One region of the Rhodopseudomonas sp. WA056 genome, then DNA from elsewhere that is predicted to be linked to it. Evidence: predicted binding sites of a transcription regulator. Region 1 holds the regulator's gene; each other region holds the start of a gene.
The links. The regulator PhoB, encoded in region 1, activates phosphate uptake and scavenging genes when phosphate is short. The targets are predictions, from matches to a motif close to TGTCATNNANCTGTCAT.
Positions count from the first base shown of each region.

Region 1 (3,273 bases):
CGGCAAAGCTCTGCTCGCACAGCCGCGCCGCCAGCCGTTCGCCGTCCGGGCTCTTGAACAGGTTGGACATGTGCCACAGCCTGGTCGCCTGCTGCTGCAAGGCTTCGACCAGATGCGGATGGCAATGACCGAGCGCGTTGACCGCGACGCCGCTGGTGAAATCCAGGTAGCGCTCACCGTCGGTCCCGTGCAGCCAGACACCTTCGCCGCGCTCGAACGCGACATCCGCTCTGGCGAAAACCGGGAGGAGATGGGACGTTGCAGCGCTCTGAGACATGGCCGATCCGATCGGAAAAAACGGGCCGCCGGCCGGACGCGTCACGCGCATGACACGAACGCAGTCTGGGACAACGTACCCCGGAAACGAAACGTGCCGCCTTTCCAGGCGGCACGTGGGATTATTCTAGAAGCGTCGAACTCACTGTCAACACGGAGCTTCGACGAAGTGCTGCCGGAAAGCATCAGCGCTGCTGTTTGTTGTGGCTTCGCGGACTCACTCACAGGAGAAGGTGTGGACGCACCGGGTCGGACTCTTGCGCCCGAGTCACGGCATATTGTAGCCTTTTGCCTGTCGGGTACGACATCTCGTGCGCGGTTTGTAATCCATTTCGTGTTCTCGAACGAGGCGTAACGCCGGGGCGGCAGGGGTCGTCCGGCGAGCGCTAAGGGATTCTGACAGCAGAGATTTTGACGACCTCACAGCCGCGGTTCCGCGCCCCAGTCTCGGCGCCCGCTGGCAGGAAGGGATAGAACTATGACGGCATTGACCTGGACCGACGAGCGCGTCGAGCAGTTGAAGAAATTGTGGGAGGGCGGGCTGTCGGCGAGTCAAATTGCCGCTGAGCTGGGTAACGTCACCCGCAATGCCGTGATCGGCAAGGTCCACCGCCTCGGCCTGTCGGGCCGGGCCAAGAGCCCGACCTCGGCGGCGCCGCGGCAGCGCAAGGCCCGCCCTGTGCAGCAGATGATGAGGGTCACGCGCCCGGTCGCGCGCGGCAACACCGCTTTGGCGCACGCCTTCGAGGTCGAGGCCGAGCCCGATCCGATCGCGTTCGACAACGTGGTACCAATGAACCAGCGGCTGTCGCTGCTGGAACTCAACGAAGCCACCTGCCACTGGCCGGTCGGCGATCCGTCGAGCCCCGAATTCTTCTTCTGCGGCGGCAAGTCACTGCCGGGTCTGCCGTACTGCGCGCATCACTCGCGCATCGCCTATCAGCCGGTCGGCGACCGCCGCCGCCAAGCGCCGAAGACCACCCGCTAGACTGACGCCGCCGGCCCAACGCCGCGGCGAACCGCGCTCGCGCAGCGCAGGGCCGCGACACCCTGCCAAACTGTGATCGCTCGCAAAAGCGGGCGCCCCAGTATGCCAGAGCGTCCGTTACTTCCCACCCAACTCACTGCAAGACTGGATCCTCCGCTTTCGCGGAGGGTGATGCTGCGATGTTGGGCTGAGGCCGCGGCTGAACGATCGCAAAAGCGGTCGGGTCGGCAAGGGCGCGTAGCGTCGTGCCCACGGGTCACAAGATCACGTTCGCGGTCAGCGCTGTTTGAAACGAGGGATTTGGTGGGCAAGCTTCGCCTTACCCACCCTCCGTCGCAAACCTGCTAACAACTACGATGGGCTGCCTTCCACCTTGGCGAAGCGGTCGTCGAGGGCGTAGCCGGCGCCGCGGACGGTGCGGATCGGATCCTGTTCGCGGCCGATATTCAGCAGCTTGCGCAGGCGCCCGATGTGGACGTCGACAGTGCGCTCGTCGATGTAGATGTCGCGGCCCCACACGCCGTCGAGCAGTTGCTCGCGGCTGAATACCCGGCCGGGATGTTCGAGGAAGAACTCGAGCAGCCGATATTCGGTCGGTCCGAGATCGATCGGCCGGCCGGAACGCGCCACCCGGCGCTTGTCGCGGTCGAGTTCGAGATCGCCGTAGGCCAGCACGGTGGCGAGCCGCTCCGGCGCCGCCCGGCGCAGCAAACCCTTCACCCGCGCCAACAGTTCCGGCACCGAGAACGGCTTGACGATGTAGTCGTCGGCACCGGTCGCGAGCCCGCGGACGCGTTCGCTTTCTTCGCCGCGCGCCGTCAGCATGATGATCGGCAGTTGCTTGGTTTCCGGGCGGGCCCGCAGCCGGCGACACAGCTCGATGCCGGACAGGCCCGGCAGCATCCAGTCCAGCACCACCAGATCGGGAATTCGCTCTTTCATCCGAGTGTCGGCGTCGTCGCCCCGCGCCACCGCCTCGACCTCGTAACCTTCGGATTCCAGATTGTATCGCAGCAGCGTCGTCAGCGCTTCCTCGTCTTCGACCACCAGAATGCGCGCAGCCATCGTCGTCCTCGTCTTAGTCCTCGTCCCGGTTCGTGCACCGCCGGCGGCCCGGGAGCCGGCGGCGGGATCGACGTCAGTTGCCCGGCGTCGCGTTCGCGAAGGTCGTCGTGTCGCCCTTGGGGCGCTTGTCCATGATCTGCTGCCCCTCGATCATGTAGAATACCGTCTCAGCAATGTTGGTGGCGTGATCGCCGATCCGCTCGATGTTCTTGGCGCAGAACATCAGATGGATGCAGAACGAGATGTTGCGCGGATCTTCCATCATGTAGGTGAGCAGCTCGCGGAACAGCGAGGTGCAGATCGCGTCGACTTCCTCGTCACCGTTCCACACCACCATCGCGGCCGGCAGATCGTGGGCCGTGTAGGCGTCGAGCACCGCCTTGACCTGCGACTGCACCAGATCGGTCATGTGCTCCAGTCCGCGGATCAGCTTCAGCGGATGAAAGTCGCTGTCGATGGCATTGACGCGCTTGGCGATGTTCTTCGACAGATCGCCGATCCGCTCCAGATCGGTCGCGACCCGCATCGCCCCGACGATCTCGCGCAGGTCGATCGCCATCGGCTGCCGCCGGGCGATCGTGAGCACCGCGCGCTCTTCGATGCTGCGCTGCATCTGGTCGATCTCGGCATCGGCCGCAACCACGCGCGAGGCCAGCGCGACGTCGCGCCTAATCAACGCGTCGACCGAGTCGACGATCTGGCGTTCGGCGAGGCCGCCCATTTCGGCGACCAACCGCGTCAACTCCTGCAAATCGCCGTCGAACGCCTTGGTGGTGTGCTCGAATCCCATGTCCGTTCTCCTCGCCCGCGGCGTCAGCCGAACCGGCCGGTGATGTAATCCTGGGTGCGCCGATCGTTCGGCGAGGTGAAGATCTTGTTGGTCGGCCCGAACTCGATCAGTTCCCCGAGATACATGAAGGCGGTCGATTCCGACACGCGGGCCG
Region 1 covers NZ_QPFS01000173.1:2,101-5,373, forward strand. Annotated here, with positions in the region: gene DU475_RS22260 (aspartate aminotransferase family protein) at 1-277, opposite strand, end outside; gene DU475_RS22265 (GcrA family cell cycle regulator) at 755-1,264, shown strand; gene phoB (phosphate regulon transcriptional regulator PhoB) at 1,616-2,329, opposite strand; gene phoU (phosphate signaling complex protein PhoU) at 2,403-3,119, opposite strand; gene pstB (phosphate ABC transporter ATP-binding protein PstB) at 3,143-3,273, opposite strand, start outside.

Region 2 (3,273 bases), on a different contig from region 1:
CTACAGCGACGTCAGCGCCATCCTGCTGCTGATCATTGTCACCGTGATGGCGATCGACTATTTCACCGAAGGCGTGCGCCGCCGCCTGATCGGTCAGGAGCGACGATGAGTACCGCCCGCCGCACCCTGAGCTTCGGCGACGAGGCCGGCATCGTCGCCCGCTTCCCCGAACAGTTCCGCGCCGACTGGGTCAGGCGCGGAAAGCTGATCGGCGGCCTGACTTTGGCTGCAGCCATCTTCCTATTCGGCCTGATCCGGCTCGAGATCCCGTTCGACCGGCTGTTCAGCGGCACTGGACGGCTGATCGAATTTCTCGGCCTGATGCTGCCGCCGGATCCGGGGTCGTGGCAGCTCGCCCAAATCTATCTGCATGCGATGGGCGAAACCCTGGCAATCGCGTTTCTCGGCACGCTCGGCGGCGCGCTGCTGGCGTTTCCGGTATCGTTCCTGGCGGCCCGCAACGTGCTACGCATCCGTCCGCTGCAATTGCTGACACGCCGCCTGCTCGACGCGGTGCGCGGCATCGACACCCTGATCTGGGCGCTGATCTGGGTCGGCGTCGTCGGTCTCGGCCCGTTCGCCGGCATTCTGGCGGTGATGTGCTCGGACTTCGGCAATTTCGGCAAGCTGTTCTCCGAAGCCTTCGAGGCCGCCGACGACAAGCCGAGCGAAGGCGTCAAGGCGACCGGCGGTTCGCATCTGCACAGCGTCCGCTTCGGCATGTTGCCGCAAGTGGTGCCGATCCTCGCCAGCCAGGTGCTGTACTTCTTCGAATCCAACACCCGCTCCGCCACCATCATCGGCATCGTCGGCGCCGGCGGCATCGGGTTGCAGCTCGCCGAGCAGATCCGGGTGCTGGAATGGCAGAAGGTGTCGTTCCTGATCCTGATGATCCTGGTCACCGTGGCGGCGATCGACTGGATCTCCAGCAAGCTGCGGTTTGCGATCATTGGGCGAAAGGCGGTCGCTTAAGGCGCGGCGATCATCGCACTCTCAACCGTCATCCTCCGCGCAAGCGGAGGATCCAGTATTCCAGAGCGTCCGTGCTCTGCCGCGAACTCTCTGGAATACTGGTTCGCCCGCCTGCGCGGGCGATGACGTGAGCGCAGGGCGGCCCTAATCCGGCTCGATCACGAACTCGACCCGCTCTGCCGCAAAGCGGGCACGGGAAGTCAGCAGCGGAGTGCCGTCGGCGGCGACATCGATGCTCTCCACGACCAACACCGGGCGCCCGGCAGGCAGATCGAGCCGCGCAGCATCGGCCGCATCCACGATCGAAGCGGTGATCCGGGTCGACAGCCGCCGATAATCGTTGACGCCGTAATGCGCCAGCACCTTGGTCATCGAGCGTTTCGCGGCGAACACCTTGGGCGCGTCGGGAAATCGCACCGCCGACAGCCAGGTGGTGCCGCGGCTGATCGGCACGCCGTCCGCCGACCGCAGTGCTTCGATCCGGAATAGCGGCGCACCGATGTCGAGATCGAGCTGGCCGGCCAGCGCGCCGGTCGCCGGCTCGCGCTCCGCGGCGATCAATTGACCGCGCGGCTCGCGGCCGCCCGCATTGATGATTTCGGAAAACCGCGTCCGGGTGCGCAGCGGATAGGCGATCCGCCGGCTGCGCACGAAAGTGCCGCTGCCACGCTCGGCGCGCACCAATCCACGCTCCGCCAGCGCTGCGAGCGCCCGCCGGACGGTGTGACGGTTCACCCCATAATTCTCGGCGATCTCGGTCTCCCCCGGCAGTTTGCCGCCGGGCAGATAGCGGCCGTCGGCGATCGCCAGCTCGATGCCGTCGGCGACCTGACGCCACAACGCGACGCCTGAAGTGAGTGCCTCGGCGGTCATGACAGGCACGCTTTTGTGATCAACGCCACGGAATTCGTCGTCATCGAGTTTTCACATTGTGCTTCTATCAAGTTGTCTATTAACATAGACAACTTGAATTGGGCAATGGCGATGCACGCGGAGACACAAAACTCCCCCGAACAAGCCGCAACCACGCGCCGGCGCGCCGCGATGGCGGTGCTGGCCGCATCCGAGACTGCCGCGATCGGCGCGCGCATCGACGCACTGGCTCCGCCGGCGTTCACGCTGCTGCGCGAGCCGGAACAGGGCTTGGTGATGCTGCGCGGCCGGATCGGCGGCGACGGCTCCGCCTTCAATGTCGGCGAGGCGACGGTGTCGCGCGCTGCGGTGCGGCTCGCCAGCGGCGAGGTCGGGTTCGGCTACACGCTGGGGCGAGATCGCACCAAGGCGAAGCTGATCGCGCTGTGCGACGCGCTGCTGCAATCGGCGGACTATTCGGCTGCGGTCGAGACCGAGGTGATCGCGCCGCTGCGGACTGAAGTCGAAGCCGCACGCGCCGAAAAGGCCGCCCGGACGGCTGCCACCAAGGTCGATTTCTACACGCTGGTGCGAGGCGAGGGCTGACCATGACCACCACCGAACTTTCCTCCGGCTTTGCCGACAAGGTGCTCGGCGCGCAATCGACCTTCCGCGCCGTGATGGAAGCGATGGCGCGGCCCGGCCGCATCCAACGCATCACGGTCGAGGCCGGCACACCGGCGCCGCTGATGCACGCCAGCGCCGCACTGGCGCTGACGCTGTTCGACCACGACACGCCGATCTGGCTCGACGCCGCGATCGCGGCGGACGGCACGGTCGCGCGCTGGCTGAAGTTTCACACCGGCGCGCCGCTGACCGACGATCCTTCTACCGCGGCGTTCGCGCTGATCGGTGACGGCTCGGCGCTACTGCCGTTCGAGCGGTTCGCGCTCGGCACGCCCGAATATCCGGATCGTTCGACCACACTCATTATTCAAGTGCAGGCGCTGGGCTCCGGCGACGGCTTCCGGCTGCACGGTCCCGGCATCGATGGCGAGACGCTGCTGCAGGCATCGCTGCAGCCGGCCGACCTGTTCGATCGCCTGAGTATTAACGCAGCGCTGTTTCCGCGCGGCCTCGACGTGGTGCTGGTGAACGGCGATCAAATGGTGGCGATCCCGCGCACCACGCGCCTCAGCCAAGGGAGCTGACCGATGTATGTCGCAGTCAAAGGCGGCGAACGCGCCATCGACAATGCCCACCGGCTGCTCGCCGATGCCCGCCGCGGCAACCGCGACGTGCCGGAGCTGACGCTCGACCAGATCTCCGAGCAGCTCGCGCTCGGCGTCGATCGGGTGATGAGCGAAGGCTCGCTCTACGACCGCGAGCTGGCGGCCCTGGCGATCAAGCAGGCGCGCGGCGATCTGATCGAAGCGATCTTCCTGGTGC
Region 2 covers NZ_QPFS01000116.1:10,080-13,352, forward strand. Annotated here, with positions in the region: gene phnE (phosphonate ABC transporter, permease protein PhnE) at 1-109, shown strand, start outside; gene phnE (phosphonate ABC transporter, permease protein PhnE) at 106-972, shown strand; gene phnF (phosphonate metabolism transcriptional regulator PhnF) at 1,117-1,845, opposite strand; gene phnG (phosphonate C-P lyase system protein PhnG) at 1,957-2,430, shown strand; gene phnH (phosphonate C-P lyase system protein PhnH) at 2,433-3,035, shown strand; gene DU475_RS19155 (carbon-phosphorus lyase complex subunit) at 3,039-3,273, shown strand, end outside.
Region 2: the regulator PhoB is predicted to act here: its motif matches at 1,884-1,900, upstream of phnF (phosphonate metabolism transcriptional regulator PhnF).

Region 3 (3,273 bases), on a different contig from region 1:
ATGAAATGGAGATCGCTTTCGCGGTGTTCGTGGTGGCCGGCGTCAGCGACGCGGTCGACGGATTCCTGGCCAAGCGGTTCAACATGGCCAGCGAGCTGGGCGCGCTGCTCGATCCGCTCGCCGACAAGGCCCTGCTGGTCTCGATCTACGTCTCGCTCGGGATCTGGGGCGCGATCCCGCGCTGGCTGGTCATTCTGGTGGTGTCGCGCGACATCATGATCGTCGGTGCGGTGATGATCTCCTGGGTGTTCGGCCGTCCGATCCCGATGAAGCCGCTGATGGTTTCCAAGCTGAACACTGTCGCCCAGGTGTCGTTCGCCGCACTGGTGCTTGGGGCGCTGGCCTTCGCCTTCGAGCCGGCGCCGTACGACCTGCTGCTGATGGCGGCGGTGACCGTCTTGACCTTGCTTTCCGTCTCCCTCTATCTCGTCGAATGGATGCGGCACATGAGCACGATCGAGCCAGGCCGTTGACCGCGGCGGCCGGCCGCGTTTTCGGGCCGGCATGGAGCGCCCTGTGGCAGTTCGCGTTGAACCTCGACAACTAGCTCTCGATCTGCCGCACGCCGAAAGCCTGTCGCGCGAGGATTTTCTGGAAGGCTCGGCCAACACCGCGGCGCTCTCTTTGATCGAGAGTTGGCCGGACTGGCCCAACCGTATCATGATGCTGGTGGGCCCCGAGGGGAGCGGCAAGAGCCATCTGGCCGCGATCTGGGCCGAACTCGCCGGGGCGCGGTCGACCGCGGCGCAGGCGTTGAATGCGGCGGCGGTGCCCGGCGCGCTGGCGACCGGCGCGGTGGTCGTCGAAGACCTTGCGCCGGGCAGCTTCGACGAACGAGCGCTGTTCCACCTGATCAACATGGCCCGCGAAGACGAAGCCTATGTGCTGTTCACCGGCCGCCTCGCGCCTTCGGCCTTTCCGGTGGAGTTGCGCGACCTGAAGTCGCGGTTGCGTGCGGTGCCTGTGGTCTCGCTACTGCCGCCCGACGATGCGCTGTTTCGTGCCCTGATCGTCAAGTTCTGCGCCGACCGGCAGATGTGCATCGACGCCGGTCTGGTCGGCTATCTGGCCAACCGGATCGACCGTTCGTTCGTCGCGGCACGGCGCGTGGTCGAGAAACTCGACACCATGGCGCTGCGGCTCGGCCGGCCTGTGACACGGGCACTGGCGTCCGAGATTCTGCGCGACGATTGAGCGGCCTGCGGCAATGATGCCGCCAGCGCGCCGCTTGACGGCTTCTGTGCCTCGTTTCTCAATGTCATGGAAACGTCATGCCACGTCCGCATTGTCTCGCGGCGCCGCAGCCGCGGCGCGTTACATCCTGGTCTGGATCGATTCCTCATGGACTCCGAGCAAGTGATTGCGATCGAAGAGAAAAAAGGCGAGGCCGAGCCGGCCTCGATGGTTGCAGCGGGCCCCGAGCGATTCATCAATCGCGAGCTGTCATGGCTGCACTTTAACCGTCGGGTGCTCGAAGAATCGGTCAATCCGCACCATCCGGTGCTGGAGCGGGTCCGGTTTTTGTCGATTTCGGCCAACAACCTCGATGAGTTCTTCATGGTCCGCGTCGCCGGTATCAAAGCGCAGATCCGCGAGGGCATCACTGAACGCAGCCCGGACGGGCTGACGCCGTCCGAACAGCTTGGGCTGATCAACGAGGCTGTTTCGAAGCTCGCGAGCGATCAGCAGTCGATCTGGCGCGAGTTGCGCGGGGTGCTGGGCGATCACGGTATTCTGTTGCTGGACGGAAAGGACGTCACGAAATCGGAGCGCGCTTGGGTGGAGGATCATTTCCTCCACAACATTTTCCCGCTGTTGACGCCGCTGGCGATCGACCCGGCGCACCCGTTCCCGTTCATTCCGAGCCTCGGCTTCACAATCGGCCTGCAACTGGCGCGGGTATCCGACGGCAAGCCGATGAATGCGTTGATACGGATGCCGGCGCGGATCGACCGTTTCATCCGTCTGCCCGGGAATGGGCGCGACCAGACCGTCCGGGTGATGGCGCTGGAGCAGGCGACCTCGCTGTTCATCGGACGGCTGTTCCCCGGCTACCACGTCAAGGGGCAGGGCTCGTTCCGGATCATCCGCGACAGCGAACTGGAGATCGAGGAAGAGGCCGAGGATCTGGTCCGGCTGTTCGAGACCGCGCTGAAACGGCGCCGCCGCGGGTCGGTGATCCGGCTCGAAGTGGATTCGGCGATGCCCGAAGAGCTGCGGGTGTTCGTGCAGCGCGCGCTCGGCGCCGCCGACGACGAGGCGTTCCTGGTCGACGGTGTGCTGGCGATGAACGAGCTGTCGCAGCTCACCCGGGTCGATCGCCCCGACCTCGAATTCGTGCCCTACGTGCCGCGGCATCCGGAGCGGGTGCGCGACCATGGCGGCGACATCTTCGCGGCGATCCGGCAGAAAGACCTGATCGTCCACCATCCGTATGAATCGTTCGACGTCGTCGTCCAGTTCCTGCAGCAGGCGGCGCGCGATCCCGACGTCGTCGCGATCAAGCAGACGCTGTATCGGACCTCGAACAACTCGCCGATCGTCCGCGCGCTGGCCGAGGCCGCCGAGGCCGGCAAGTCGGTCACCGCACTGGTCGAGCTGAAGGCGCGGTTCGACGAGGAAGCCAACATCCGCTGGGCGCGCGACCTGGAGCGCGCCGGCGTGCAGGTGGTTTACGGCTTCCTGCAGCTCAAGACCCACGCCAAGCTGTCGCTGGTGGTGCGGCGCGAGGGCGGCAGTCTCACCACCTACATCCACACCGGCACCGGCAACTACCATCCGGTGACGGCCCGTATCTATACGGACCTGTCGTACTTCACGTCCGATCCGATCCTCGGCCGCGACGCCGCGCGGGTGTTCAACTACATCACCGGCTATGCCGAGCCGAGCGACATCGAGAAGATGGCGGTGTCGCCGATCACGCTGCGCAAGACTATGCTGGCGCACATTCGCGGCGAGACCGACTTCGCCCGCAATGGCAAGCCGGCGGCGATCTGGCTGAAGATGAACTCGCTGGTCGATCCGGAGATCATCGACGCGCTGTACGAGGCTTCGCGCGCCGGGGTGACGGTCGAACTCGTGGTGCGCGGCATCTGCTGCCTGCGGCCGGGGGTGCCGGGCCTGTCCGACAACATCCGGGTGAAATCGATCATCGGCCGGTTCCTCGAGCACGGCCGCATCTACTGCTTCGGCAACGGTCACGGACTGCCGAGCGCCAAGGCGGCGGTGTACATCTCTTCGGCCGACATGATGCCGCGCAATCTCGACCGCCGG
Region 3 covers NZ_QPFS01000017.1:18,489-21,761, forward strand. Annotated here, with positions in the region: gene DU475_RS05765 (CDP-alcohol phosphatidyltransferase family protein) at 1-473, shown strand, start outside; gene DU475_RS05770 (P-loop NTPase family protein) at 517-1,194, shown strand; gene DU475_RS05775 (RNA degradosome polyphosphate kinase) at 1,342-3,273, shown strand, end outside.
Region 3: the regulator PhoB is predicted to act here: its motif matches at 1,257-1,273, upstream of DU475_RS05775 (RNA degradosome polyphosphate kinase).